Regions from separate parts of the Rhizobium sp. BK008 genome, predicted to be linked through region 4. Evidence: predicted binding sites of a transcription regulator. Region 4 holds the regulator's gene; each other region holds the start of a gene.
What was found. Region 4 encodes LexA, which represses DNA repair genes until DNA is damaged. Its sites were predicted from a motif close to TGTTCNNNNTGTGTTCNG; they were not measured.

Region 1: FHT69_RS25050 (DNA recombination protein RmuC) is a predicted target of LexA. The motif match lies at 1,966-1,983, and genes of this name have one in related genera.
Region 2: FHT69_RS21275 (helicase-related protein) is a predicted target of LexA. The motif match lies at 4,423-4,440, and genes of this name have one in related genera.
Region 3: FHT69_RS02765 (ribonuclease T2 family protein) is a predicted target of LexA. The motif match lies at 5,209-5,226, and genes of this name have one in related genera.

What each region holds. Positions count from the first base shown of each region.
Region 1 covers NZ_JACIFK010000007.1:188,013-195,389, reverse strand. The annotation lists gene def (peptide deformylase) at 1-216, opposite strand, end outside; gene FHT69_RS25055 (globin-coupled sensor protein) at 314-1,810, opposite strand; gene FHT69_RS25050 (DNA recombination protein RmuC) at 2,016-3,242, shown strand; gene FHT69_RS25045 (ribokinase) at 3,358-4,257, shown strand; gene FHT69_RS25040 (methyl-accepting chemotaxis protein) at 4,500-6,836, shown strand; gene ptsN (PTS IIA-like nitrogen regulatory protein PtsN) at 6,916-7,377, opposite strand, start outside.
Region 2 covers NZ_JACIFK010000005.1:192,774-200,150, reverse strand. The annotation lists gene fdxA (ferredoxin FdxA) at 112-450, opposite strand; gene FHT69_RS21280 (RNA-binding S4 domain-containing protein) at 644-1,048, opposite strand; gene FHT69_RS21275 (helicase-related protein) at 1,051-4,260, opposite strand; gene FHT69_RS21270 (DUF3309 family protein) at 5,068-5,223, shown strand; gene FHT69_RS21265 (YMGG-like glycine zipper-containing protein) at 5,251-5,508, shown strand; gene FHT69_RS21260 (hypothetical protein) at 5,701-5,859, shown strand; gene FHT69_RS21255 (beta-ketoacyl-ACP reductase) at 5,942-6,667, opposite strand; gene FHT69_RS21250 (acetyl-CoA C-acetyltransferase) at 6,739-7,377, opposite strand, start outside.
Region 3 covers NZ_JACIFK010000001.1:584,009-591,385, forward strand. The annotation lists gene FHT69_RS02740 (RidA family protein) at 1-231, shown strand, start outside; gene FHT69_RS02745 (thiamine pyrophosphate-binding protein) at 271-1,929, opposite strand; gene FHT69_RS02750 (CaiB/BaiF CoA-transferase family protein) at 1,943-3,145, opposite strand; gene FHT69_RS02755 (DMT family transporter) at 3,163-4,119, opposite strand; gene FHT69_RS02760 (alpha/beta fold hydrolase) at 4,152-5,081, opposite strand; gene FHT69_RS02765 (ribonuclease T2 family protein) at 5,239-5,979, shown strand; gene ettA (energy-dependent translational throttle protein EttA) at 6,078-7,377, shown strand, end outside.
Region 4 covers NZ_JACIFK010000001.1:1,638,522-1,645,898, reverse strand. The annotation lists gene gltA (citrate synthase) at 1-276, opposite strand, end outside; gene FHT69_RS07970 (ComEC/Rec2 family competence protein) at 567-2,999, shown strand; gene lexA (transcriptional repressor LexA) at 2,980-3,699, opposite strand; gene FHT69_RS07960 (VOC family protein) at 3,897-4,793, shown strand; gene kdsA (3-deoxy-8-phosphooctulonate synthase) at 4,790-5,635, shown strand; gene eno (phosphopyruvate hydratase) at 5,858-7,132, shown strand; gene FHT69_RS07945 (FtsB family cell division protein) at 7,269-7,377, shown strand, end outside.

The sequences.
Region 1 (7,377 bases), on a different contig from region 4:
CGGCTGCTTTTCCTCGCCCTCGCGCGAGACGTCGATGACGAGCATGCGGCGCGGCACGCCGATCTGGACTGCGGCAAGGCCGATGCCCGGTGCGTCATACATGGTTTCCAGCATGTCGTCGGCGAGACGCTGCAGGTCGGCATCCACCCGCTCGATCGGCTTGGACAGCTGGCGGAGAATAGGATCGGGAAGAATGATGAGTGGCTTGATGGTCATGGCGTTCCCATAACCCATCTTTTCCGACTATGGAATTATCCGGCAGGCGGGGAATACGCTTTTTTCCATCCCCGCCTGGAATTTTGCCATATTCTCCTCAGGCCGCCCGGCGGGCAGCGAGGGCGGAATGCCCCTCCGGCCGGGCGCGGAAGCGCCGCAGCAGCTCGATCAGCTTCTCCACCTCGTCCTTGAGGCGGCGGGTTTCGGCTGAGGAGTGCTCGACCATGTCCGAATTCTGCTGGGTGATCGCCCCCATGTTGCGGACCGCCACGCTGACCTCGTTGACGCCGGTCGCCTGATCGCGGGCGGCGGCGGCGATATCGGCGACGAAACGGTTGATGATGTCGATACGACTGATCATGTCGTTCAGCGCCTCGCCGGTGCTGGAGACGATGCCGACGCCCTGATTGACCTGGGTCGAGCTCTGCGAGATCAGGTTCTTGACCTCCTTGGCCGCATCCGCCGTGCGCTGGGCGAGCTGGCGGACCTCCTGGGCGACGACGGCAAAACCCTTGCCGGCATCACCGGCACGGGCTGCCTCGACACCGGCGTTCAGCGCCAGGAGGTTGGTCTGGAAGGCGATCTCGTCGATGACGCCGATGATCTTGGAGATCCCGGTCGAGGATTTCTCGATGCCGGCCATCGCCGAAACGGCGCTGGTGACGAGCTCACCGGAATTCTTCGCCTTCTCTTGCGTCTCGCGTACGGCGGCCGAAGCCTTCTCGGCATTGGCGGCCGTCTGGCCGACGCTGACGGAAAGCTGCTGCAGCGCCGCCGAGCTCTCCTCGACACCGGCCGCCTGCTGGGCGGTGCGCAGCGCCAGATCGTTGGTCGCATTGGCAATGACGTCGGCGCCGCTCATGATATGGCCCGAGGTCTCGCGCACGGAGGCGAAGGACTGGCTTAGCGCCCTGACGGCGCGGTTGTAATCCTCGGCCATCTGCCTGAAATTGCCCGGCAGGTCGGACGGCAGGGTGGCTTCGAGATCGCCGCGCGACAGCGCTTCCAAGCCGCGGCGCAGCTGTTCCAGCGCGACTGCCTGGTCGGATTCGGCCCGGGTGCGCTCCTCTTCCAGGGCCCGGCGCTTGGCTTCGAGCGTCTCGAGATAGACCGAGATGGAATAATCCATGTCGAGCATGCCGGCCTTGATGACGGCCGACAGCTTCTCGGCCAGCTGCTTGCCTTGCCGGCGCGCGAAGACCGACGGCCACTGTTTCTCCATGATGCCCTTGACGAGTTCGGACATGACGATGGCGTAACCGCCGATATACCAGCGCGGCTCCAGCCCGATGCGGGCATGCGTCCGCCCGACCGCCGTGACCCCGTCGACATAGCTCTCGTCGAATGCACCGCCGGCAAGATTGGCCCAATGATCCTGCTGGCGCTTCTTGGCATGGCCGACGTGGTTCTTATCGGCGAAAAAGCCTGCGACCGCAGGGGTCCTGACGATCTTGGCGTAGAATTTATCGAGGGCGCCGCCGATCAGTTCCGATATGACGGGGCGCAGATCCCGCATCGACCTGCGCGCCGCCTCATCCAGTTCGATGAAATCGAGGCGCTGCCTGAGGGCACTGTCGGTCTGCTGGGATGTCATGGAGGGTCTCTGTACTTGGCGCAAGGCGCGGGAAGGAATTTCTGCGCCACAGGTTTTGGCGAATATGGTTGAGCAATCGTTAAATCGGCCGGCGATTTCTTCTTCATCAGCTGGGAAGAGCAGCAGCCTGTGAAGATCGTAAGGGCCGGCAATTCTGTTCACGTTTTGATCTATATATTGCCGTGTCTTCTGTTATGCTCGCGGTATGACCGTCCATTCCGAATCGCTCGCCCTTTCCCTTGCCTCGATCAGTCCGGCCATGCTGGCGCTTGGCGGCGGGGTTCTCGCCGCCCTCGTCCTGCTGGTGATCGTGCTTCTGCTGCGCGGCGCCAGCCTTCGCCGCGAACAGGCCGAGGAGGCGAGCTTCCGCGCCGGGGAAACCGAAGCGCGCATGGCCGAGCTTTTGAAGATCCAGGCGGAGATGCAGGGCCGCATCGCGGCGATGACCGAGGTCTTCGGCGCGCGGCAGAGCGAACTCAACCAGACGATCAGCCAACGCCTCGACGGCATGTCGCAGCGCGTCAGCTCGACGATCACCGAACAGACGAAATCGACGCATGAGAACCTGCGGCGGCTGCAGGAGCGGCTGGCGGTCATCGATGCGGCGCAGAACAATATCCAGAGCCTCGCCAAGGATGTCGTCGGGCTGCAGGCCATTCTGTCCAACAAGCAGACGCGCGGCGCCTTCGGGCAGTCGAGGATGGAAACGATCGTCGCCGACGGCCTGCCGATGGGCGCCTACACCTTCCAGCAGACGCTCTCCAACGGCTCACGGCCGGACTGCACGATCCGCATGCCGAACGACGCGCCGCCGCTTGTCATCGACGCGAAATTTCCGCTCGAAGCCTGGAACGCGATCCGCGACGCCGGCAGCCCCGAGGCCGGCAAGATCGCCGGCCAGCAGTTCCGCCGCGACATGGAGATCCATATCCGGGACATTTCCGAGAAATATCTGATCCAGGGCGAAACCCAGGATACGGCCTTTCTCTTCGTGCCCTCGGAATCGATCTTCGCCGAGATCCACGAGCACTTCGAGGCCGTGGTGCAGAAGGCGCACCGGGCGCGCATCGTCATTGTCTCGCCGTCGCTGCTGATGCTGTCGATCCAGGTCATCCAGGCCGTGCTCAAGGACCAGCGCATGCGGGCGCAGGCGCATCTGATCCAGGGCGAGGTGGCAATACTGATGGACGATCTCGGCCGGCTCGACGAGCGGGTGCGCAAGCTGCAGGGCCATTTCGCCATGGCGCAGAAGGATATCGACATGGTGGTCACGTCAGCCGACAAGCTCACCAAGCGCGGCGCCAGGATCGAAGCGCTGGAATTCGAGGCGGGCGGCGGCGAGGCAAAGCCTGCCCGCGACAGCGAAGCCGCGGCCAAATCGATGGAAAGCCGCACCGGTCTTCTGAAGCTCCGGGTGGTTGACGAGGAGTGACCGCTTCGGGCAGTGTCTCGCCCGCATGAAACAGCAGGAGCATGACGCCGTCCGAAAACCGCGCCTAGTTTTCGCCATGACGTCGCTTGCAGGCTCCAAAAGACGGGACACCCTGATGATCACAGTTTTCGGGTCCATCAACATGGATCTCATCGCCACGACCGAGCGCCTGCCGAAGCCCGGCGAGACGGTGGCCGGCAACGGCTTTGCCACGGCCGCCGGCGGCAAGGGCGCCAACCAGGCGCTGGCAGCGCGCCGCGCCGGCCGCTATGTGCATATGGCCGGCGCCGTCGGCAAGGATGGCTTCGCCGCGGATGCGCTGGCCCTGCTCGATGATGCCGGCACCGACCTTTCTCTCGTCAAGCATGTCGACGGCCCCACGGGCACGGCGCTGATCCTTGTCGGCGGCGACGGCGAAAACATGATTGCCGTCGTTCCCGGCGCCAACGGCCTGGTCACGCCTGCCGATGCCGAGAAAGCGGTCGGCCGCATGAACGAAGGCGATCTCCTGATGCTGCAGCTCGAAGTGCCGGCGGCCGCCGTCGAACGCGCGCTGTCGGCAGCCCGCGCCAAGGGCGTCACCAGCATCCTCAACCTTGCGCCGCTCATCCCCGATGCGGCCCAACTCGGCCGGCTCGCCGATATCGTCATTGCCAACGAGACCGAGTTCGAGCGGCTGGCCGGCCAGGAGGGCATGGACGCTGAAGCGCGCGAGGCCGCCCTTACCCGCCTGCATGCGGAGACGGGCCAGACGCTGATCGTGACGCTCGGCGGCGATGGCGTCATCGCCATTCGCGACGGGGCAATTTCACGGGCACAGGGCCTCAAGATCGAACCCGTCGATACGGTCGGCGCGGGAGATACCTTCTGCGGCTATTTCACTGCCAGCCTCGACGACGGCCTCGATTTTGCCTCGGCGCTGCGCCGTGCGGCCGTCGCCGGTTCGCTCGCCTGCCTGAAGGCCGGCGCGCAACCTTCGATCCCCTGGAGCGAGGAAGTCGCAGACAGAATATAGGAAGCGTCCCTTTGCGAAGCCGCCGGCAAAACCCCCGGTAATTCAGGGTGTTCCGGCGGTTTTCCTTGCCTTGATCAAGCAAGTTTCATTCAAATTTAAGAGATCTCTGGCGATGTTGCCCGCGGTCGCAGGTTCCTCGCGCTTTCAGGAATCGGCAACCACGCGGCGGCTCCATGACGGGGCGATGCCTTCGCTCCTGCGCCGGAGAATGCCCGTTCGGCGCATCCTTGTCCGAGGACCTCATGTTCATTTTTCGAATGAAATCGCTTGCGGCGAAACTCATCGTCATCACCGGCATCGCCATCGCGCTTGTTCTCATCGTTTCGAATTTTTTCCTCATCGGTCAGACCCGGGATCGGGTCCAGATCCTGACGATGGATCAGGCCAACCTCGAGGCAAAATCGATCGCCAATGAAATCGCCGCCAATGTCGGCGAACTCGCCAGCGCCGCGCGCACCATGTCGGGCGTCGTCGGCCGCGGCCATGAAGGCAAGTCGCTCGATCGCAAGGGCATGATCAACGTGCTGAAGGCCAATCTCGAACAGAACGCCTTCGCCTTCGGCAGCTGGTTCTGCGAGCAGCTCGGCGCGCTGGATGGCAAGACCACCGAGATCGCCAACAATAATGACGAAGGCACGAGCAAGAACGGCGCCTTCACGCCCTACTGGTCGAAGACCAAGGATGGCGGCATCCAGTATTCGACCTTCGACAATGACTATACCGCCGAATGGTGGAAGCTCGCCGCCGACAGCGGCAAGGGCGCGATCACGACGCCCTATATGGCCGAAGGAACGGATGTTCCGACGCTGCTGACCTCGATCGCCTATCCGGTCATGTCGGGTGGCAAGATGATCGGCGTCGCCGGCGTCGACATTTCGCTGAAGTCGCTCACCGACAAGCTGCAGGCGCTGCATCCTTTCGGCTCGGGCCGCGTCACGCTGCTGTCGCAGGCCGGCAACTGGATCGTCGCGCCGATCCCCGACCTGATGACCAAGGAATATAGCGGCGAAGGCGCCGACATCGTCAAGACGGCGCTGTCGAGCAAGCAGCCCGGCCTCGTCAGCAACCTCACCTATGACGGCCTCGCTCCCTTCGACCGCGTCGTCTATCCCTTCGCGGTTCCCGGCGTCAACGCCACCTGGGTCGTGCTCGTCGACGTCCCGCACACGGCGATCAACGCCCCGGTGCAGGACCAGACCTACATGATGATCGTCAATGGCCTGATCGTGCTCGGCGCGGTCATGCTGGCGCTCTATTTCGCCGTCCGCTCTTTCGTGCAGCGGCCGCTCGGCGGTCTCGTCGCCAGCGTCAAGGCGCTCAGCGACGGCCAATATGCCGAACCGGTCGCCGCCCAGGAGCGCAGCGACGAAATCGGCTCGGTCGCCAAGGCGCTCGAAGGTTTCCGCTTCAAGCTCGCCGACAGCCGGCGCCTTGAGGACGAGGCGGCCCGAGAGCGTCAGGCTGCGGAAGCCGAGCGCGGCCGCTCGGAATCGGAACGCCAGGAATCGTTATCGCTGCAGCGCCATATCGTTTCGATCGTCGGCGCCGGCCTTTCCGAGCTGTCGCAGGGCAATCTCGCTCACCGCATCACCGACGACTTCCCCGGCGAATACGGCAAGCTGAAACAGGATTTCAACGCCGCCCTGGCGAGCCTGGAAGAGACCATCAACACGATGAACCTCAGCGTCGCCAATATCGGCTCCGGCACCGGTGAGATCAGCAGCAGCGCTTCCGACCTCGCCAAGCGCACCGAACAGCAGGCGGCAAGCCTGGAAGAGACGGCGGCCGCGCTCAACGAGCTCACCGCGCAGGTCGATTCCAGCGCCGAGAATGCGCGCACGGCTGCCGACAACGTCAACCTCGCCTGCCAGGATGCGGAAAAATCCGGCGAAGTGGTGCAGAAGGCGATTGCCTCGATGCAAGGGATCGAACAGTCTTCGACGGAGGTTTCGCGGATCATCGGCGTCATCGACGAGATCGCCTTCCAGACCAACCTCCTGGCACTCAACGCCGGCGTCGAGGCCGCGCGTGCCGGAGAGGCCGGCAAGGGTTTTGCCGTCGTCGCCCAGGAGGTGCGCGAACTCGCGCAACGGTCGGCCAATGCCGCCAAGGAAATCAAGACGCTGATCAACACCTCGGCTGTCCAGGTCAAGGAAGGCGTCGATCTCGTCGGGCGCGCCGGCGGCACGCTGCACAAGATCGCCGAACAGGTGATGGGCATCAACGACCTCATCCGGCAAATCTCGGCATCGGCCAGCGAACAGGCTGTCGGCCTGAAGGAAATCAACCAGGCCATGAACCAGATGGACCAGGTGACGCAGCAGAATGCGGCCATGGTGGAGGAAGCGACCGCCGCCAGCATGGTCCTCAATGACGAAGCGCAGACGCTGAAGACGCTCGCCACCCGCTTCAGCGTCTCGGGGGGTAACTCCGCCGCACTCGCCTCCGTCGCGCAAAGGATGCGTGCCCCTGTTGCCGCGGTCTCTTCGCATCGGGTGGCCGCGCCTGCGGTTCGCCACGCAGCCGCCCCGTCGCGCGGTTCGGCGGCCGTTGCCCAGGACAGCTGGGAAGAATTCTGATCGTTTCAGCCGCTCATCCTGAAAAAGGCGCCTGGGGAACCCGGCGCCTTTTCACATGTCAGCGTTCATCGATACGGCGTTAAGCGGCGTTCGACGTCTGCTCTTCGTTGAGGAAGGCATAGATCGCCGAGGCGGAATCGGTTGCGCGGAGCTTGGCGACCAGATCGTGATCGCGCAGGACGCGGGCGATACGCGACAGAGCCTTGAGATGGTCGGCGCCCGCGCCCTCCGGCGCCAGCAGCAGGAATACGAGATCGACAGGCTGGTCATCCAGCGCCTCGAAATCGACCGGCTGCTCCAGCCGGGCGAAGATGCCGACGATCGAATGGATGTTGACCAGCTTGCCGTGGGGAATGGCGATACCGTTGCCGACGCCGGTGGAGCCCAGGCGTTCGCGCTGCAGGATGACGTCGAAGATCTCCCGCTCGGAAAGCCCGGTGATCCTGGCGGCTCTTGCAGCCAATTCCTGAAGCAACTGTTTCTTGGAATTTACTCTGAGGGCGGGAATGATCGCATCCTGATGGAGCAAATCTGCCAATGC
Region 2 (7,377 bases), on a different contig from region 4:
GTGGGCCGGGCATCTCTATGCCAGGTCAGAATGCTGCAATCTGACCAGGAAAGGCTCCAAACGTTTCGCCCCGCCACCGCCCGAATCCGGAGGCCGAATGTGGGCGCTGTCTCAATCGCCGGAACCGGGCTTCTCGGAGAAATACTTCTCGAATTTTCCGGTCTCGCCATCCATTTCCTTGGCCTCAGGCAACGGCTCCTTCTTGACCGTGATATTCGGCCAGATCGTCGCATATTCGGTATTGATCTTCAGCCATTTATCGAGACCCGGCTCGGTATCGGGCTTGATCGCCTCGGCGGGACATTCGGGTTCGCAGACGCCGCAATCGATGCATTCGTCGGGATGAATAACGAGAAAGTTCTCGCCCTCATAGAAGCAGTCGACAGGGCAGACTTCCACGCAATCGGTGTATTTGCACTTGATGCAATTGTCGGTCACGACATAGGTCATGAAGAACTCCAGGATTTCCATGCGATGGGGCCGGGCAACCTGGAACGTCGCGCCTATCCCCGTGCCGGAGGAAAAGCGTGGGCAGGCTTGGGCGGCAAGCACGCTTCCGGCAGGTTGACAGTGACCTATCGGCTTTGGCGCCGGATTTCAAGGATAAACGATCTGCAAAAGCCGCCAGCGCAGACAGAGTTTTCTAATCCTCGTCCGACATCAGCCTGTCGATTGCACGTCTTTCCTTTTTGGTCGGACGGCCGGTACCGGTCGCCCGGATCGCCTGTTCGTAGGGCGTGAGACGTTTTGCCTCATCAGGCGGCGGCGATTGATCGTCATACAGCAGGCGCGCCTCCTCGTAAGGTCCCCGCCGCTCACCGGCGAGGCGCACCACGAGAACGACGTCGCGCCGTTCCAGCGTCATCTCGATACGGTCACCCGGCTTGACCATCTGGCTCGGATGGCTGCAGCGTTCGCCGTTGATGCGCACATGGCCGGATTGGATTTGGCTCTGCGCCAATGAACGCGACTTCACCATGCGCGCGAAGAACAGCCACTTGTCGATGCGCTGGCGCGAACCGCTTGTCGGCTGTGTCTCCGCGCTCATGATTACTTCTTCATCTGCTCCTTGAGAGCCGCGAGCTTGGCGAAAGGCGAATCCGGATCGATCGGCTTCTCCTTGCGCGGCGGCTTGGCCTCGAAGCGCAGCGGCTGCGAGCCGCCGCGATTGTTGTTGCGGTCGTTACGATCGTTGCGGTCACCGCGATCCTTGCGGTCACCACGGTCCTGCCGGTCGCCGCGCGGCTGATCGCCCCGTGGCTGATTGTTGCGATCGCCCCTTGCCTGCTGCGGCCGGCCGCCATCGCGACCGCCGCCGTCCTTGCCGCGATTGTTGCGATTGTTGTCACGGCCTTCGCCGCGATTGCCCTCGCCGCCTTCACCGCCGCCCGGCCGACGATTGCGGTCGCCGCGTTCCTGGCCCTGGCCGCCACGGCGTTCGCCATGCCCGCCGCGCGCCTGGCGCTGATTGTCGTTGCGGCCGCCGAGACGCCACAGAAGAACCGGCTTCGGTTCGACCGGCTCGCCGGCGTCCTCAGCAGCGGATACCGCCGTCTCGGCAGACGCTTCCACCGAAGCGGCTGTCTCGGCTGCTTCGACAGGAGCAGGGGTTTGGACCGTTTCGGCCACGGGCGCGTCGGCAGCCACGGGCGCCGCCTCGGTTGCGGGCGCTTCGGCAGCAGTCTCTTCCGCCGCCCCGTCGGCATCGTCGTGATCGGCCTTTTCGGCTGTCTCATCCGCCGACGTTTCCGCGGTGGCGGCGGGCACTGAGGCCGCATCCTGCGCCGCAAGATGTGCCGATGCCTCTTCCGCCTTCACGGCATCGGCGCGATAGCCGAGACCCTTGAGGATTTCTTCCATGTCCTCGAGCGTCGCACCAAGAATCGACAGCATAGCCGTCGTCGTCGTGAAACGGCGGCCGTCATAGGCGCCCTCCGGACGATTATTCTGACCGGGCTTCCACTGCAGCAGCGGACGGATGATGTCGGCAAGCCGTTCCAGGATGTCGATTCGCACGGCACGCTTGCCGAGGAACCGGAAGCCGGCGAGCTTATAGAACATCCGCTCGAAGCTCGGGTCGGTGACGACGGAGGTGCGGCCGGCGGCAAGCACGGGAATGAGATCGCCGTAGCCCGGTTTGTCGAGACCGTCGTTCTTCAGCGCCCAGAGCAGCGTGATGAGCTCGGCCGGCGCCGGCTTCAGAAGTGCCGGAACGAAGATATGATAGGCGCCGAAACGCACGCCGTAGCGGCGCATGGAGGCGCGGGCATCCTGGTCCAGCGACTTCACCTCCTCGGTCACGTCGCGTCGGAACAGCACGCCGAGATTTTCGACGAGCTGGAAGGCAAGCCCCTTGGCAAGACCCTGCAGATCCTCGGCGCGCGACAGATCATCGAGCGGTTTCAGCACCGTGCTGATATGATGGTTGACGAAGCGTTCGATGCGGGCCGCAACGTGATCCCGGGCATTGCCCGTCAACTGCTCGTCGGCCAGCAGAAGCACGCGCGGACGCATGACGTGATCACTGCCCGAAAGCCGCGCCACCGGGTCGCCCAGCCAACGAATCAACCCATCCGAGCCGATCGCCAGATCACTATTGCCGGCGGCATGCATCCGCGCCGCGCGGGCTTCGAATTCGAGCGCGAGCGCCTTCTGCGACGCAGCCTGAACCGCCTTGGCATCCGGTCCGTCCGTTCCCGCCACCGGCGTGAAACGGAATCCGCTCAATTGCCCTACATGATGTCCTTCAACGAAGACATCACCATTCACACTGATTTCAGCTTCCAGCATCGCATTCTCTCTCAGGCGCTTCATGAGCACAGATGTCCTGCGATCAACAAAGCGTTTCGTCAACCTTTCATGTAACGCGTCGGACAATCGATCTTCGATTTCCCGCGTCTTTTCCTGCCAGTGTGTCGGATCGGCAAGCCAGCCAGGCCGATTCGAAACGTAGGTCCAGGTCCTTATCTGCGCGATTCGCGCCGAAAGCGTGTCAATTTCCCCATCTGTCCGATCGGAGCGATGCACCTGCTCCGCGAGAAACTGCTCATTCACCGTGCCATAGCGGACGAGATCGGAAAAGAGGGTCGAGATAAGATCGGCGTGTTGCGCAGGAGTGATACGCCGGTAATCGGGAAGCGCGCAAGCCTCCCAGAGTTTTTCGACGCGCGCCGGCCTGTCGGCGAGATCGATGACCTCTGGATAACGCGAAAGCTGTTCCAGCGCCTGCTGGTCGACAGCAGGCAGCGCTCGCGTCAGTCCCGGCACGCGCGGTCCCGCCTCAAGGCTTGTCCGCAAGGATTGAATCGAGGAGAAGTCCATCTCCGTCGTGCGCCATTGCAAAACCTTGACGTTGTCGAATTCGTGCCCCTCGATACGTTGCACCAATTCATCGTCGAAGGGCGAGACCTGTCCGGTGACGCCGAAGGTCCCGTCCCGCACGTGCCGCCCGGCGCGCCCGGCGACCTGGCCGAGTTCGCCCGGATTGAGATTGCGGAACTGGTAACCGTCGAATTTCCGGTCTTGGGCAAAGGCGACGTGATCGACATCGAGGTTGAGGCCCATGCCGATCGCATCGGTCGCCACCAGATATTCGACGTCGCCCGCCTGATAGAGTGCGACCTGCGCATTGCGGGTGCGCGGGCTGAGCGCGCCGAGCACGACAGCCGCGCCGCCACGCTGGCGGCGGATGAGCTCGGCGATGGCATAGACCTCGTCGGCCGAAAACGCGACGATGGCAGAACGCTGCGGCAGCCGGGTGATCTTCTTCTGGCCGGCATAGAAAAGATGCGAAAGCCGCGGCCGCTCGACGACAGTGATGCCCGGCAGGAGCTGCTGCAGGATCGGCCGCATCGTCGCCGCGCCAAGCAGCAGCGTTTCCTCACGGCCGCGAAGATGCAGGATGCGGTCGGTGAAGATATGACCGCGCTCGAGATCGCCGGCGAGCTGAACCTCGTCGATGGCAACGAAGGCGGCCTTGGTCTCACGCGGCATCGCCTCGACGGTACAGACGGAAAAACGCGCATTGGGCGGCGAAATCTTTTCCTCACCGGTGACCAGCGCCACATTCTGCACGCCGACCTTCTCCACCACCCGCGTATAGACCTCGCGCGCCAGCAGCCTGAGCGGCAAGCCGATCACGCCGGTCCCGTGCGCGACCATGCGCTCGATGGCATAATGGGTCTTGCCGGTATTGGTCGGTCCGAGCACCGCGGTCACACCGCGTCCACTCAGAATCATCGGCTGCGAAGTCAGAGTCATGGGTCCATGCAAATGAGGCGGGTGGCCCCAGGAAAATCTCAGCCCCACGAGGGAAGCTAAAGAACACATGGACAGCTGCCGCCGCAAACGCAAGGGCAGATTTCAAAATGCACCGGGGATTACGACCTTTGCGAGTCTTGTGGAACGTCTGAATTCACGATTCGGAACAGCGTGAGAACGAATCAGCGACGAATCGCTGACTCCAGCTGATTCAGCTTTTGTTCACGGCTAAGTATTGATTTTGAATCACTTTTTCCCACTAGATGCTGAATCGCGAGACTCCCTCCCATTCGCATTTTCGCCGTCGTGAGCGACGATTCCCGCGCCGATTTTGAACAGGCGAGAGCGTCCCGAAATTAACCTCTCGACCAAAGCCGGAACGAATCGGAGACGAATCGCTGACTCCGCGGTTTTCGCCTTTCGTTCACGACCAAATCTGGTGGCATCACCAGGTCCGGACGCTAGATGCGGAATCGGCAGCGGAACTCTTCGCCCGCCTCCTGGCATAGGTATTAATCTTTTTGAAGCCGGATTCAGACAGCGTTAAGTCAAGGCGGCCAATCGCGATGGGTCGATCAAAAGCGGAACGAATCGCTGACGAATCGGCGACACCGCGGCTTTCCCTCTTTGTTCACCGCAACATATTGTATTTAAATGTAATTTTAACCATAGCGGCAATTTTCCGAGATGACGGAAATTAACCGTGAATCACGCCCTCGTCACATTTCCAAGCTTAACCGGGAACAAAAATCGCCAATGCGTGTTTCTGGTCCATCCAAATTGCGGATGAAATGAAGGAAACACACCATGCTTGGCACGATACTTCTAATTATCCTCATTCTGCTCTTAATCGGAGCCTTGCCGAATTGGGGTTACAGCCGTGGCTGGGGCTATGGACCTTCTGGCGGTTTGGGGCTAGTTCTCGTGATTATCATTATCCTTGTACTAATGGGCCGCATCTAAAGGCCAACGAACCTGGGGAGTTACGACATGATGAAGAAGATTGTTCTTATTGGTGCGCTGGTCGGCGCTCTGGCATCCTGCACAGCAACCGAGCAAGGTACGGCGATCGGCGCCGGCACCGGTGCGGTCATCGGCGGTGTCGTCACCAACAGCTGGGGCGGTGCCGCCGTCGGCGCCGTGGCCGGCGGTCTAACCGGCGCTCTCATCGGCCACTCGGTCGAACGCCGCGGCTACTGCGTCTATCGCGACCGCTACGGCCGCCGCTACGAGGCTCGTTGCCGCTAATCGGCAAAACCATATCGGACTCCCAACGGGCGCTTCTGCGCCCGTTTTTTTGGCCTGCCGCATCCGTCAACGAGACGTTGACAATCGGTTATGAAAGCCACACCTACTGCTACCCAACAGGCAGGCACATATTTCCTTCACCAGCGCAACGGACAGGCACAGCCGCCCGGCGCACCGGAAAGGAACGCTTTCATGATCCAGATTTTCCTGAATTCCCTTGTCGCCGTTCTCATCGCATCGGCCTTTCTGACGACTGCGATAACAGCCCTTAGCAGCCAGGATCGCTCGCTGCGGAAAGTACCGGTCAAGGTTCGGACAGAGCGGCAACCAAATGCCGACCGCCGCTCTTAATCCCGTAAATAATCAAAGCGATGGCGCGTCCTGCCGGACGCGCCATCGCTTTGAATCTGCGTATAACCGTTTAAAGGAATAATTAGGCGAAGAACTGTCCGCCATTGGCCGTCAGCGTCGAACCGGTGATGAAGCCGGCATCGTCGGAGACGAGGAAGGTGACGCAGCGCGCGATCTCTTCCGGCTCGCCGAGACGGCCGACGGGGATCTGCGGAATGATGCGTTCGTTCAGCACCTTCTCCGGCACGGCAAGCACCATTTCCGTGCCGATGTAACCGGGGCAGATGGCGTTGACGGTGATGTTCTTGGCTGCCCCTTCCTGGGCCAGCGCCTTGGTGAAGCCGAGATCGCCCGCCTTGGCCGCCGAATAATTCACCTGGCCCATCTGGCCCTTCTGGCCGTTGATCGACGAGATATTGACGATGCGGCCGAAGCCGCGATCGCGCATGCCGGTCCAGACCTGATGCGTCATGTTGAACAGGCCGGTGAGGTTGGTATTGATCACCTCGTGCCACTGCTGCGGCGTCATCTTGTGGAACATCGCGTCGCGGGTGATGCCGGCATTGTTGACGAGGATTTCGACCGGCCCGATCTCGCTTTCGATCCTGGCGATCCCTTCGCCGCAGGCAGCGTAGTCGGAAACATCCCATTTGAACACCGGAACGCCGGTGACATCGTGAAAGGCTTTGGCCTTCTCGTCGTTGCCGGCATAGCTGGCCGCGACCCTGTATCCGGCATTTTTCAGTGCCATGGATATTGCCGCGCCGATGCCGCGTGTACCCCCGGTGACCACAGCCACTCTGCTCATGCTTCGCTCCCCTTTTGTTTTTCGCCCCGCCGCATGGCGGGATTTTCAATCAATCCTGGATCGTATGCTATTTAAAGTGCTTCAAAGCACATGGCCACACCCATGCCGCCTCCGATGCAGAGCGTGGCGAGACCCTTCTTGGCGCCGCGGCGCTTCATTTCGAACAGCAGCGTGTTGAGAACGCGCGCGCCGGACGCGCCGATCGGATGGCCGATCGCGATCGCGCCGCCATTGACGTTGACGATCGCCGGGTCCCATCCGAGATCCTTGGTGACAGCGCAGGCTTGCGCCGCGAAAGCTTCGTTCGCTTCGACGAGATCGAGATCGTTCACCGACCAGCCGGCCTTTTCGAGCGCCTTGCGCGAAGCCGGGATCGGCCCGGTGCCCATAATGGAAGGATCGACGCCCGCCGTTGCCCAGGAAACGATGCGGGCGAGCGGCTGGATGCCGCGCCGGACGGCTTCCGCTTCGCTCATCAGCACCGCCGCAGCGGCGCCGTCGTTAAGGCCGGATGCATTCGCGGCCGTCACAGTGCCGTCCTTGTCGAAGGCCGGGCGCAATTTCCCCATCGCTTCCAGTGTGGCGCCGTGACGGATATATTCGTCGGCATCGACCGTAACGTCGCCCTTACGTGTCTTGATGACGTAGGGGATGATCTCGTCGGCAAAACGGCCGGCCTTTTGCGCCGCTTCCGCCTTGTTCTGCGAAGC
Region 3 (7,377 bases), 1.1 Mb from region 4:
AAGTCCTCGCTTGCCGAAGTCGACCGCCTGCTGGCTGCATCAGGCAGCAACAAGTCGAAAATCCTGCAGACGATCATCTACCTTGCCGACATCGCCGATTTCGCCGAGATGAACGCCGTCTGGGAAGGCTGGATCGATCCTGCCAATCCGCCGGCCCGCGCCACCAGCGAAGCCAAGCTCGCTGCGCCGAAATACAAGGTCGAGTTCATCGTCACGGCGGCCATCGACTGAAGTCGCAGCGTCCCTATCCTTCAAGGCCGGTGAGTTTTCTCACCGGCTTTTTGTTTGCGCGATTTCCGAGAGCGTACGCGTCGGCGTGATCGCCTCAGGATCGAGCTTGACTTCGATGATCGAGGGTTTGCCGCTGGCGCGCGCCCGCTCGAAGGCCGGGGCGAATTCGTCCGTCCTTTCCACCGTCTCGCCATGGCCGCCATAGGCGCGGGCAAGGGCTGCGAAGTCGGGATTGGTCAGATCGGTGCTGCTGACACGACCCGGATATTCACGCTCCTGGTGCATGCGGATGGTGCCGTAGATGCCGTTGTTGACGACCACCGCGATGATCGGCAGATCGTGGCGGATGGCGGTGGCGAATTCCTGGCCGTGCATCAGGAAGCAGCCGTCGCCGGCAAAGCAGATGACCTCGCGCTCGGGAAAGAGACGCTTGGCGGCAACGGCGGCCGGCAGGCCGTACCCCATCGAGCCGGAGGTGGGGGCGGCTTGAGTGTTGAAGCGCCGGAAACGATGGAAGCGATGCACCCAGGTGGCGTAGTTGCCCGCACCATTGGTGAAAATCGTCTCCGGCTTCGTATTGGCCTCCAGCCATTCCATGATCGGCCCCATGTGGACGGCACCTGGCCCGGTCGCCGGCGGGGTCGACCAGGTGAGATAGGCCTGGTGCAGGCGCGCGGTGCGCTCGGTCCAGTGCGGTTCGGCCGGCGCTTCCAGGTCGGCGAGTGCTGCGACGAAATCGGCCGGCGCGGCGCAGATGGCAAGATCCGGGCGGTAGATGCGGCCAAGCTCGGAAGCGTCGGGATGGATGTGCACCAGCGATTGCTGGGGGTAGGGGATATCGATCAGCGTATAGGACGAGGACGGCATTTCCGACATGCGGCCGCCGAGGAGGATCAGCAGGTCGCTCTCCTTAATCTCCTTTGCCAATGCCGGATTGATGCCGATGCCGACATCGCCGGCATAAGAGGGATGGAGGTGATCGAACAGCATCTGCCGGCGGAAGGAGCAGCCGACGGGGAGCTGGAAACGCTCGGCGAAGCTCTGAAAATCGGCGACGGCATCGGCATCCCAGCGCGTGCCGCCAAGGATCACCATCGGCCGCTCGGCCTTCAGCAGCCTTATATAGAAATCGTCGATCTGCCGGCGGCCGGGATGGGCCTCGACATTGGCATAGTGCCTGGCGCGGGGTGCCTCGACCTCGTCGCGCAGCATGTCTTCCGGCAGCGTCAGCACGACCGGGCCGGGACGGCCGGAGGTGGCGACCGCAAAGGCGCGGGTGACGAATTCGGGAATACGGGCGGCATCGTCGATCTCGCCCACCCACTTGGCGAATTCGGTGAAGGCGCGGCGGAACTCGACCTCCTGGAAGGCCTCGCGCTCGCGTGCTTCCCGCTGCACCTGGCCGATGAACAAGATCATCGGGATCGAGTCCTGCTTGGCGATGTGCAGGCCGGCGGAAGCGTTGGTGGCGCCGGGGCCGCGAGTCACCATGCAGATGCCGGGTTCGCCGGTCAGCCTGCCCCAGCAATCCGCCATCATCGCCGCGCCCCCCTCCTGGCGGCAGACGAGAACGTCGATATCGCTGTCACGCAGCGCATCGAGAACGGCGAGGAAGCTCTCGCCGGGAACGCAGGAAAGCCGCTTGACGCCATTCGCCTTCAGCGCCTCGACGATCAGTTCTCCGCCGGTCTTCTTCATGACAATGCCTTCTTCATGATGATCTCTCCCCATCACGCTCAGCGAGTTCCGCCAGAATTTCCGCCTGGTGTTCGCCGAGGCGCGGGCTCGGCCTGTCATAACGCAGCGGCGTCTCCGACAGTACGACAGGCGTCCTCACTCCGGGGATCACGGTGCCGGCGGCGTCCGCAAGATCGATGCGCAGGCCGCGGGCCTGCACCTGCGGATCGGCGAACATTTCCTCGATCGTGTTGATTGCGCCTGATGGAACGGCATTCTCCTCGCAGGCCTTCAAGAGATCCGCCTTCTGCCATTTCAGCGTTTCGGTGGAGATGAGGCGGCGCACCTCGCCGCGATTGCCGACCCGAGCCTTGTTGGTGGCGAAACGCTCGTCGCAGGCCACGGTCTCCAGGCCGAGGAGGGTGCAGAGGCGACGGAACTGGCCGTCATTGCCGACCGCGAGGATGAGATAACCGTCCGCCGTCGGCACGACCTCATAGGGCGAGATATTGGGATGGGCATTGCCAAGGCGGGTCGGTGCGGCGCCGGAGACGAGGTAATTCATGTTCTGATTGGCGAGCACGGCCGATTGCACATCGAGCAGGGCCATGTCGATCAATTGGCCTTCGCCCGATTTGAGGGCGTGGATCAGGGCGGCTTCGATTGCCGAGACGGCATAGATGCCGGTGAAGATATCGGCGATGGCGACACCCGCCTTCATCGGCTGGCCGCCCGGTTCGCCGGTGATCGACATGAAGCCCGACATGCCCTGGACGATGTAATCATAGCCGGCGAGGCTGGCATAGGGGCCGGTCTGGCCGAAGCCGGTGATCGAACAATAGACGAGCTTCGGGTTGATCTTGCGCAGGCTGTCGTAATCGAGCCCGTATTTGACGAGGCCGCCGAGCTTGAAATTCTCGATCAACACATCGGCGGTGGAAACGAGGCGGCGGACGAGATCCTGGCCTTCGGGGCTTTTCAGGTCGGCGGTGACGGAGCGCTTGCCGCGATTGGCGGCGTGGTAATAGGCGGCCGAGAGGTTCTCGCCATCGGCGCCCTCGACGAAGGGCGGCCCCCATTGGCGCGTGTCGTCGCCGCCCTCGGGATTTTCGACCTTGATGACGTCGGCGCCGAGATCGGCGAGCATCTGTCCCGCCCAGGGGCCGGCGAGCACGCGGGCAAGCTCGATCACCCGGATTCCGACAAGCGGCGGCTTCTTCGTCACGGTCTCTGTCATGTTCCTCCCGGCAATGTCTACGGCGCCATCGTCACCTCAGATGTATCGGATACTGGCTTTGAAGCAAAGCGGCGCTCGCGCCAGAGGATGTAGATGCCCGATGCCACGATGATGGCAATGCCGAGCCATTTGACGGCATCCGGAAAGTCGCCGAAGACCAGCCAGGCGAAGATCGTCGCCGAGACGATCTCGAAATATTGCAGCGGCGCCAGCGTCGAGGCCGGTGCTGCGCGATAGGCGTAGACGCCGACGATGCCGGTGATTGCGGCCATGGCGCCGACGCCGGCGACATAGAACCAGGCGCGGCCTTCCGGCATGACGGGATCGAAGAGGTCGGAACCGGTTCCCTGACCGAGGAAAAGCAGGAGGACGCAGAAGAGCAGGCCCCAGATGCTCATCTGGAACTGCATCGACCAGGGGTCTTCCCTGCGCGAGAGGGCGCGGGTCATCAGCACGAAGATGGCGATGCAGAGCGCGCTGACGACAGGCAGAAGCGCGATGTAGCCGACCTCTTCGAAACTTGGCTGAATGATCAGCATCGCCCCGAAGAAGCCGACGCCGCAGGCGGTATAACGTCGCCAGCCAATCGTCTCCTTCAGGAAGATGCCGCCGAGGATCGTCACCATGATCGGCTCGACGAAGAAGATCGCGATCGCGTCGGCGACCGCCATATATTTCAGCGTGGTGACGAAGGAGATCATCGAGATGGTGATGATCGCGCCGCGGATGGCATGGAAGAGGCTCTGGCGCCAGGCGAAATCGGCGAAGCTGCGCCGCCATATCACAAGCGGCAGCATGCAGAGCGCCTGGACGACGAAACGGCCGGCGGTGATCTCCCCGGATGGCACGGTGGTGATGGCAAGCTTGGCGAAGATATCGATGAGCGGCGAGACCATCACCGAAAGAACCATCAGCGCAAGCCCCGTCGTCACGTCGGAGGCGGACGAAACGGGGCGGGCGGAGGTGCTGCTCATGATGAAATCCCCGTACTCAGCATATTGGTCGCTCAGGATCTTGCGACCACCTCGTCGCACCAGTCGGCGAAAGCTGCGATCGCCGCATCCGCGCCGATCTCATTCAGCGTCTCGTGTCGCAAGTCCTGATATATCTGAGTGCTGATACGGGAGAAGCCCAGGCCTTTCAAATGGTTTGACAGCCAGAGCACGGCTTTTCCCCGCTCCGTCGCCGGGTCTTCTCCGCCGCCGACCAGATGAACCGGCATATCGCGCGGCAGCCGGTCGAGATGGATTTTCTGCGGTCCGCGGAAGGTCAGCTCGAAGAGATCGAGCCAGAGAGAGACCGACGCGTCGAAGCCGCAAAGCGGATCGGCGACATATTTGTCGACTTCATCAGGTCTGTGCGACAGCCAGTCGAACTCGGTGCGGCGGCCGGGAATGGATTTGCCCCAGGCGCCGAAGGTGAGCTTCGGCAGCAGGCCGCTCGGCACGTCGGAGCCCTTCAGCATGCGCTCGGCCAGCAGGATCGCCTGGGCGGCGCGGCCGGCGAGGCCGACGGCGAAATTCGAATTCCAGACGGCGACGGCGTCGAAGTCGGCCGGAGCGGTGACGGCTGCATTGAGGGCGATGAGGCCGCCCATCGAATGGCCGAAGAGGATGATCGGCAGGCCGGGATGGCGGGATGCCGCATGGCCGCGCATGGCGATGAGGTCGCCGATCACCCTTTCGACGCCACCTCGTCGGGCGAAGCGGCCGATCGGCGCATCGGGCGCCGTCGTTTCGCCGTGGCCGCGGTGATCATGGGCATAGACATGATAGCGGCGCGCCGCCATCGTCTCGGCAAAGGCGCGATAGCGTTTCGAATGTTCGGCGAGGCCATGCGATATCAACAGGATGCCGCGGGCCGGACCAGCAGCTTCAGCATGGTGATAAGCCAGCGACGCCCCCGCTACGGCGAGCTTCTGCGTTTCAGCAAACATATGGATCCTCCCTGCGGCAACAGACCAGATTGCCTGATAAAAGCAACATGGGGGTTTGGTTTATCCGATAACAAAATACGACGTTGCTGCGATTCAGGGTTGCGCCCGTTTGAGCTTCATGCTTATTTGTTCCCGTATTGTTCTTTTGGGGGTTGAAATGAGCAGCATGCAATTGCGTACCCTGGCGTTTGCCTTGTCGATGGTTGTTTCCGGCGCCGCTACGGCCCAGGAGGGCGGTGGGCGCACCCGTTTCATTCTGGCGGCGAGCTGGCAGCCCACCTTCTGCCAGACGAACCAGAAAAAGGCCGAATGCGCGACGCAGGCCGTGGAGCGCCATGATGCGACGAACTTCTCGTTGCACGGGCTCTGGCCGATGCGCCAGGATTATTGCGGTGTCAGCGCCGACCAGAAGGCCGCCGATAAGGATGGCAACTGGAACACATTGCCGGAGGTCGTGCTTTCGGCCGAGACGAAGACGGCTCTGGCAAAAGCGATGCCCGGCACGCAATCCGGCCTGGAACGGCATGAATGGACGAAGCACGGCACCTGCACGAAAATGAGCGCGGACGACTATTTCGGCGTCGGCGTGCATCTGGTCGGCGCGCTCAACGCCTCGGCGGTGCGCGAGCTCTTCGCCGCCAATATCGGCAAGCCTGTCAAGGCCGAGGCGATCAAGGCGGCTTTCGACAAGAGCTTCGGGCCTGGCGCCGGCGACCGCGTTAAGATGAGCTGCCGGCGGGCCGGCAATATCCGGATGATCAGCGAGCTGACGATCGGGCTTTCGGAAGCCGCCGGGGCGGTATCGGCGAAAAGTGCCGGGCTTGCCGATCTGATCCAGGGCGCGGGAAAAACCTCCTTCGGCTGCGACGAAGGTGTGGTCGACGCTGCGGGCTTTTGACCGGAAATCCGGAGTAAACCGGGTTTCGGCGTTGCCCGCAGGCGCTGTTTCGCCTACATAGCGGCACAATCGAAGTTTCCCGCCCGGAGCAGCGCAGTATGGCACGTCAGTTCATCTATCATATGTCCGGCCTCAACAAGGCCTATGGCAACAAGAAGATCCTGGAGAACATCCATCTTTCTTTCTACCCCGATGCCAAGATCGGTATCCTCGGACCGAACGGCGCGGGTAAATCCACCGTGTTGCGCATCATCGCGGGCCAGGACAAGGAGTATACCGGCGAAGCCTGGCTCGCCGAAGGTGCGACGGTCGGCTACCTCGAGCAGGAGCCGCACCTCGATCCCAACAAGACGGTGTTCGAGAACGTCATGGAGGGCGTTGCCTCGAAGACGGCGATCGTGGATCGCTACAATGAATTGATGATGAACTATTCCGACGAGACCGCGGAAGAGGGCGCCAAGCTTCAGGACGTCATCGACAGCCAGAACCTCTGGGACCTGGAAAGCCAGGTCGAAATGGCGATGGAAGCGCTGCGCTGCCCGCCGCGCGATTCCGATGTCACCAGCCTATCCGGTGGTGAGCGCCGCCGCGTCGCGCTCTGCCGCCTGCTGCTGTCGCAGCCGGATCTGCTGCTGCTCGACGAACCGACCAACCATCTCGACGCCGAAACCATCGCCTGGCTCGAAAAGCATCTGCGCGACTATCCGGGCGCCGTGATGATGATTACCCACGATCGCTACTTCCTGGACAACGTCACCGGCTGGATCCTCGAACTCGACCGTGGCCGCGGCATTCCCTACGAAGGCAACTACTCGGCCTATCTGCAGGCGAAAGCCAAGCGCATGCTGCAGGAAAATCGCGAAGAAGCATCCCGCCAGAAGGCGATCAGCCGCGAGCAGGAATGGATCGCTTCCAGCCCGAAGGCCCGCCAGGCCAAGTCCAAGGCGCGTATCAAGTCCTACGAGCAGCTGGTGGATGCCGCCGAAAAACAGCGTCCCGGCGATGCACAGATCATCATCCCGGTCAGCGAGCGCCTCGGCCAGGTGGTCATCGAGATGGAAGGCATCACCAAGGGCTTCGAGGGCCGGACGCTGATCAATGACCTGTCGATCAAGCTGCCGCCGGGCGGCATCGTCGGCATCATCGGCCCGAACGGCGCCGGCAAGACGACGCTGTTCAGGATGATCACCGGCCAGGAAAAGCCGGATGGCGGCTCGATCCGCATCGGCGAGACCGTGCATCTCGGCTATGTCGACCAGAGCCGCGACGCGCTCGCGGCCGACAAGACGGTCTGGGAGGAAATCTCCGGTGGCGCCGAAATCATCAAGCTCGGCAAGTTCGACATGAACTCCCGCGCCTATTGCGGCGCGTTCAACTTCAAGGGTGGCGATCAGCAGC
Region 4 (7,377 bases):
GTAGAGAAGCAGGTAGCAGACTTCCAGGAAGTCGCCATGCTCGGCGAGCTGCTCGATCGGATAGCCGCGATGCAGCAGAACACCTTCGTCGCCGTCGATGTAGGTGATTTTCGATTCACAGGATGCGGTCGAGGTAAAACCCGGATCGTACGTGAAGGAAGCCGTGTTCTTGTAGAGGGCACCGATATCGATGACGCTCGGGCCGATCGTGCCGCTCTTGACGGCAAGGTCGACAGATTTGTCACCGATTTTTATTGTAGCGCTTTGATCCGTCATGCTGATCCTCCGAAATGGCGGTGGCGCCTTAAAAGCGCCATAGGGGTTAAGCGTCCTCACCGATAGCTATATGATCGCGAAGCTAATGCCAAGTTACCGTGACGGCATTTTGTGCATTGCGGTATCACCTTTTAGGCACTGCAGCGATGAGCCGCGTGCATATCGGAAGCTGATGATTCGACTGGTCTTTTGGCACTCGCGATTTTCCCTCATATTTCAATCGATTATTCTTGCCGGATTTGATGGGAGGTTGCATTCTGGCCGCCTTGGCGGGTGAGCTTGGGCGGCGGATGCAGGAATTGACGACAGTCGAATTGCGGCCGGAAGCAGGCGCCGGCCTTGCCGATACCTCCGGTTTTTCTCCCCCTGCCGTGGTGTCGCGGCCGGCAAGGACGCAGTCGGCGACACCGTTGCGCCATCGCCTGCCGGCTTTGGCCTCGCAATCGCTGCGTGCCGGCAGGCGCATGCTGGGCGAGGAGGCGGATCATGGCCGCCTGCTGCTATTCTCGCCGGTCTTCCTCGGCGCCGGATCAGTCTTCTGGTTTCTTGGAGCATCGGATTTTCCGGTCATTGCACCGCTGCTCTGCCTGTTGGTGCTTACGACCGCGGTTCTGATCGCCAGCCGTATGCGGGCGGCATTGCGGACCGTCCTGCTGGCGCTTGCACTTATGGCCGGTGGCATGGTCTCGGCGGAGTTCGAAAGCTGGCGGGCTTCGACCGTGATCCTCGACTCCGCCGTGACGACGACGGTGACCGGCCGTGTCGAACGGCGCGAAGGCGATGGTCGCGGCCGGTGGCGCTACATTCTGGCCGTCACCGGCACCGAGGCGCCGCAGGTGAAGCGGCCGCCGGAACGGATAACCGCGATCGCCCGCGGCGCCGACGCGCCTTTCGAGATCGGTGACATCATCACCGGCAGGGCTCGGCTGACACCACCGTCAGGCCCAGCACTTCCAGAGCTCAACGACTTCTCTTTCGGGGCCCATTTCGATGGCATCGGCGCCAATGGTTTCTTCTACGGCGCGCCGACGAAAGTCGATTTGCAGGCAGGCCCGCAGGCTGCCAGATCGACGGCGGAAGCCCTGCTCGAATGGCTTTACCGGCTGCGCAGCGGCATCGGCGACCGCATCCGATCGATTCTGCCCGGCGACACCGGCGCTTTTGCCGCTGCTCTGGTGACGGACGAACGGCGCGCCATCTCGAATGCGACCACGGAGGCGCTGCGCCAGTCCGGTCTGGCGCATATCATCGCCATCTCAGGACTCAACATGGCGCTGTCGGCCGGCATCTTCTTCGTCGGCTTCCGGATGCTGCTCAGCCTCTTTCCCGGCGTCGCCCAGGCCTATCCGACGAAGAAGATCGCCGCCGCCGGCGCGCTCATCGCCGTCACGGCCTATTTCCTGATCTCCGGCTTCGCGGTCTCGGCCGAACGCGCCTTCATCATGATGGCCATCATGCTGATTGCCGTCTTCTTTGACCGGCCGTCGATCAGCCTGCGCAATGTCGCTCTCTCCGCGCTCGTCATCCTCGTCATTTCGCCCTCCGAAGTCCTGGGGCCGAGCTTCCAGATGTCCTTTGCCGCAACCTTGGCGCTCGTGTCGGGCTATCAGCTGTGGAAGGATCGGCGCGTCCGCGAGAATGCCTTCCTGAAGCTGCCGATCGTCAGGCCTTTCGTCGCGGTTGCGGGGTTCTTCGGCGGTGTCTTCCTGACCTCGCTGATCGGCGGTTTCTCCACCGCACTGTTTTCGATCGAGCATTTTCATCGCCTGACCGCCTACGGCCTGCCGGCAAACCTCGCGACGATGCCGATCATCTCCTTCATCATCATGCCGGCCGGGTTGCTGGCGATGCTGCTCATGCCTTTCGGTCTGGACGTTTTGCCTTGGAAGATTGTCGGATTCGGCCTCGATCTGGTGATCGCCGTCGCCAAGACCGTGTCCGGCTGGGGTGGCGACATCGGCATCGGCCGCTTGCCCGCCTGGTATTTCGCGGTCGCCGTGGCAGGCTTCCTGCTGCTGACGCTGCTCCGCACTCGGCTGCGCCATATGGGCACGTCGATCATGTCAGTCGCAACGCTCATCCTGCTGCTTCTGCCGGTTCCCCGGCCGCCGGATCTGGTGATTTCGGAAGATGGCAGTCTCGTCGCGGTCGTCGAGGCGGCGGCAATGGCCTCCAACCGTGAAAACCCGCCGGATTTCATCTTCGACCAATGGCAGCGCGCGCTGGTCCTGCCGGCGCATGACCCGCCGAAGATGCTGGATGGTCCTGCTGTCCCGCCAGCGGGAGAGGACCGCCGCGTCAAGCTCTCCCGCGATCAGCAGAACGAAGCGAGGGCGGCGATGCGGGCGGCTGCAGCCGGCGGTGACGCAAACCGCTTTTCCTGCGTCAAGAAGGCCTGGTGCATATCAAGGCTTGGCAACGGTCATGTGGTCGCCGTCATCGACAATGCCGCCTATCTCGCTCCGGCCTGCGATGCGGCCGATATCGTGGTAACGTCGGTCCGCCTGCGTTTCAACAGCTGCCGCTCAGGCGCGACGCTCTTCACCGGCGAGACGTTGCGCCGGACCGGTTCCGTCGAGCTGCGGTTCGCGGAGGCCGGCATGGAGGTCACAACCGCATTCGATGATCTGTGGCGGCCATGGATCCGCCATCGCGCCTATGACTGGCGCAGCAACAGCTTTGTCGAAACCGGCCTGCAGGGTGTCAGTGATAGCGGCGAATAAGGCCGACGAGTTTGCCCTGCACCTTGACGCGGTCTGGCCCGAAGATCCGGGTCTCGTAAGCCGGGTTGGCCGCTTCCAGCGCGATCGAGGCGCCCTTGCGGCGGAAGCGTTTGAGCGTCGCTTCTTCGTCGTCGACGAGAGCAACGACGATGTCGCCAGGGCTTGCGGTGCTGCCATTGCGGATGATCACGGTGTCGCCGTCGAAAATGCCGGCGTCGATCATCGAATCACCCTTGACCTCCAGCGCGTAGTGTTCACCGGAGCCGAGCATATCGGCCGGAACGACGATGTCGTGGGTGTTGTTCTGGATTGCCGAGATCGGAACGCCGGCGGCGATCCGGCCCATGACCGGCACGGAGACTGAGTTGCCATTGTCGGCGACGGGTTTTGCAGGAGCGGGAGTGGCGACCGGCTGGGGCTTGCCCAGGCTGCCCTCAATGACGCTCGGCGAAAAGCCGCGCCGGGGCTGGATGCTGGGGCTATAGGCCTCCGGAAGCTTGATGACCTCGAGTGCGCGGGCCCGGTTCGGTAGGCGGCGAATGAAGCCACGCTCCTCGAGCGCAGTAATCAGCCGGTGAATCCCGGACTTCGAAGCGAGATCCAGGGCGTCCTTCATTTCGTCGAAAGACGGCGGAACGCCGGATTCCTTCATGCGCTCATGAATGAAGAGGAGAAGCTCCTGTTGTTTGCGCGTGAGCATCGACGTTGTGACCTCGTGATTGAAACAAATCCAGAACAGACACTATATGTTCCATATGTGTTCCGCAAGTAGCTAAATTTCCGTAAAACTTGGCGCCAACTCGTTGAGATTTTTATTTTCATTCGCCGGATTGGCCGACAAGTCTTGCCTTGCGCGGCACTGTCGCACATCTCTGCCGTGTGAGGAGAGGGGATACCATGAACGAGCATTCCGCCAAACCACGCCCGCTGGATCATGTCGTGCTGCCGGTCGTCAATATCGATCTGGCGCGCGAGAGGCTCGGCAAGCTGGGCTTTACCGTTGCCGCCGATGCGCGTCATCCCTTCGGAACGGAGAATGCCTGCGTCTTTTTTGCCGATAAGACCTATCTGGAGCCGCTCGGGATTGCGAGCGTTAGGGAAAGTGAAGCATCGGCGCGGCAAGGCAATGTCTTCACCGCCCGCAACCGCGCCTTCCGATTCCGCTGCGGCGAGGAAGGGCTTTCGGCGGTGGCCTTCGGCAGCGAGGATGCCGATATCGATCATCGGAATTTCGTCGGCGACGGAGCGAGCGCCGGCGAGATGCTGGCGTTCAGCCGGCCGATGACGATGCCGGATGGTTCTGAGAGCATTGCCGGCTTCAGGCTGGCCTTTGCCGGCGACCTGCGCGCGCCCGATCTCTTTCTCTTCACCGTCGAGCGCGTCAATCCGCTGCCGGCCGACCGCGGCGCGCTGGAGGCGCATGCCAATGGCGTCACCGGCATTGCCGAGGTGGTGCTTTGCGCGCCCGATGCGGCTGCCTTCGCCGCCTTCGTCAGTCTTGCCAGCGCGCAATCGGCAGTCGAGAACACCGGTTTCGGCGTCAAGATCGCGGCGTCGAATGTGAAAATCAGCCTGATGACGCCGGAGGGTTTGGAGGCCTATTTCGAGGTCGCTGTCCCATACGCCGACCGCGGCCTGCGCGGCCGGGCGATTCTCTTCGCTGTCGCCGATCTTGCCGTGACAGAAGCGCATTTGGCTGCTAACGGGGTGACATATACGCGCAAGAACAATCGCATTCTGGTGAAGCCCGCGCCCGGGCAGGGCACGCTTTTCGCCTTCGAGGAAACACGATGAGCACAGATACGAATTCCCAAGTCAAGATCGGCGAGGGCCAGGGCCAGGTCACCTTTTCCAACACCGGCCGCCTGTCGCTGATTGCCGGCCCTTGCCAGATGGAGAGCCGCGACCACGCCTTCATGGTGGCCGGCACGCTGAAGGAGCTTTGCGGAAAGCTCGGCATCGGCCTCGTCTACAAGAGCTCCTTCGACAAGGCGAACCGCACTTCGCTTTCGGCCGAACGCGGCATCGGCATTGAAAAGGGCATGGAGATCTTTGCCGACCTCAAGAAGGAATTCGGCTTTCCCGTCCTGACCGACGTTCATACCGCCGAACAATGCGCCGAGGTGGCAAAGACCGTCGATGTCCTGCAGATCCCGGCCTTCCTTTGCCGCCAGACCGATCTTCTCATCGCCGCCGCCAATACCGGCCGCGTCGTCAATGTCAAGAAGGGCCAGTTCCTCGCTCCCTGGGATATGAAAAACGTCCTGAAGAAGCTTAACGCCAGCGGCAATCCGAACGTGCTGCTGTGCGAGCGCGGCGCCTCGTTTGGCTACAACACGCTGGTTTCCGACATGCGTTCGCTGCCGATCATGGCGTCGATGGGTGCTCCCGTTGTTTTCGACGCCACCCATTCCGTGGCGCAGCCGGGCGGGCAGGGCGATTCCTCGGGCGGCCAGCGGGAATTCGTTGAAACGCTGGCGCGCGCAGCGGTGGCGACCGGCATTGCCGGCGTCTTCCTCGAAACCCATCAGGACCCCGACAATGCGCCTTCCGACGGACCGAACATGGTCTATCTCAAGGACATGCCGCGGCTCCTCGAAAAGCTGCTTGCCTTCGATGCGGTCGCCAAGGCCTGATTACCCAGCTTGACGTTCAACAGTCTGACATGATCGCGCTATAAGCATGTCGCGCAAAACCAAAGAGCAAAGCGCGGACCAAGCGAATGTTAGAGATCGCGACGCGCTTTCGTCCACATCGGAACGCTGGTTCGAAGGCTGGCAATTGCGGCATTGTAATTTGCTCGCCTTCGATTAAGACAGGTTTCGAACGACTTATCACCCACTGAGCAGGAAGAACCCATGACTGCAATCACCGATATCATCGCCCGCGAGATTCTCGATAGCCGTGGCAATCCCACCGTCGAAGTCGATGTCTATCTCGAAGACGGCAGCATGGGCCGCGCGGCTGTTCCCTCGGGCGCCTCGACGGGCGCGCATGAGGCGGTCGAACTGCGCGACGGCGGCAAGCGCTACCTCGGCAAGGGCGTCCAGAAGGCGGTCGATGCCGCCAACACCGAGATCTTCGATGCGATCGGCGGCATCGACGCCGAAAACCAGATCCAGATCGACAACATCATGATCGAGCTGGACGGCACGCCGAACAAGTCGCGCCTCGGCGCCAACGCCATCCTCGGCGTGTCGCTCGCCGTCGCCAAGGCTGCCGCCCAGGCCTCCGGCCTGCCGCTCTACCGTTATGTCGGCGGCGCTTCCGCCAGCCTGCTGCCGGTGCCGATGATGAACATCATCAACGGCGGCGCCCATGCCGACAACCCGATCGATTTCCAGGAATTCATGATCCTGCCGGTCGGCGCCGATACGATCGCCGAAGCCGTGCGCATGGGTTCGGAAGTCTTCCATACGCTCCGCAAGGAACTTGCCGCACAGGGCCACAACACCAATGTCGGCGACGAAGGCGGTTTCGCACCGGGCCTGAAGAGCGCTTCCGAAGCCCTCGACTTCATCGTCAAGTCGGTCGAAAAAGCCGGCTACAAGCCGGGTGAGGACATCTACCTCGGCCTCGATTGCGCCTCGACGGAATTCTTCAAGGACGGCAAATATGTTCTCGAAGGGGAAGGCCGCACGCTCGAATCGGGCGCCATGGCCGAATATCTGGCCGAACTCGCCGCCAAGTACCCGATCATCTCGATCGAGGACGGCATGGCTGAGGACGACTGGGATGGCTGGAAGACGCTGACCGACCTGACCGGCAAGAAGACCCAGCTCGTCGGCGACGATCTCTTCGTCACCAACTCTGCCCGCCTTCGCGATGGCATCCGCATGGGTGTCGCCAACTCGATCCTCGTCAAGGTCAACCAGATCGGCTCGCTGACCGAAACCCTCGACGCCGTCAACACGGCGCACAAGGCAGCCTATACCGCCGTCATGTCTCACCGCTCCGGCGAAACGGAAGATTCGACCATCGCCGATCTCGCGGTCGCCACCAACTGCGGTCAGATCAAGACCGGCTCGCTGTCGCGTTCCGACCGTCTTGCCAAGTACAACCAGCTGATCCGTATCGAAGAAGGCCTCGGTCCTCAGGCCCAGTATGCCGGCCGCTCGATCATTCGCGGCTGATCGCATCTGATTTTCAACGGTTCGACCCGCGCCTCTCCGGCGCGGGTTTTTTGTTGCTCTTTTTTAGAGTCAACGAACGGTTAATCTCTGCGCTGTAGATTGAGCGAATTGGTAATGCGTTCAAGAGCATGCGTGTATGTGGACAAAGCATCATAAGAAGAGAAAGCTCGGCCGCTTCGTCATTCCGGCCATGACGGTCGCCTTCCTTTCCTATTTCGGTTATCACTGCATTCACGGCGATTACG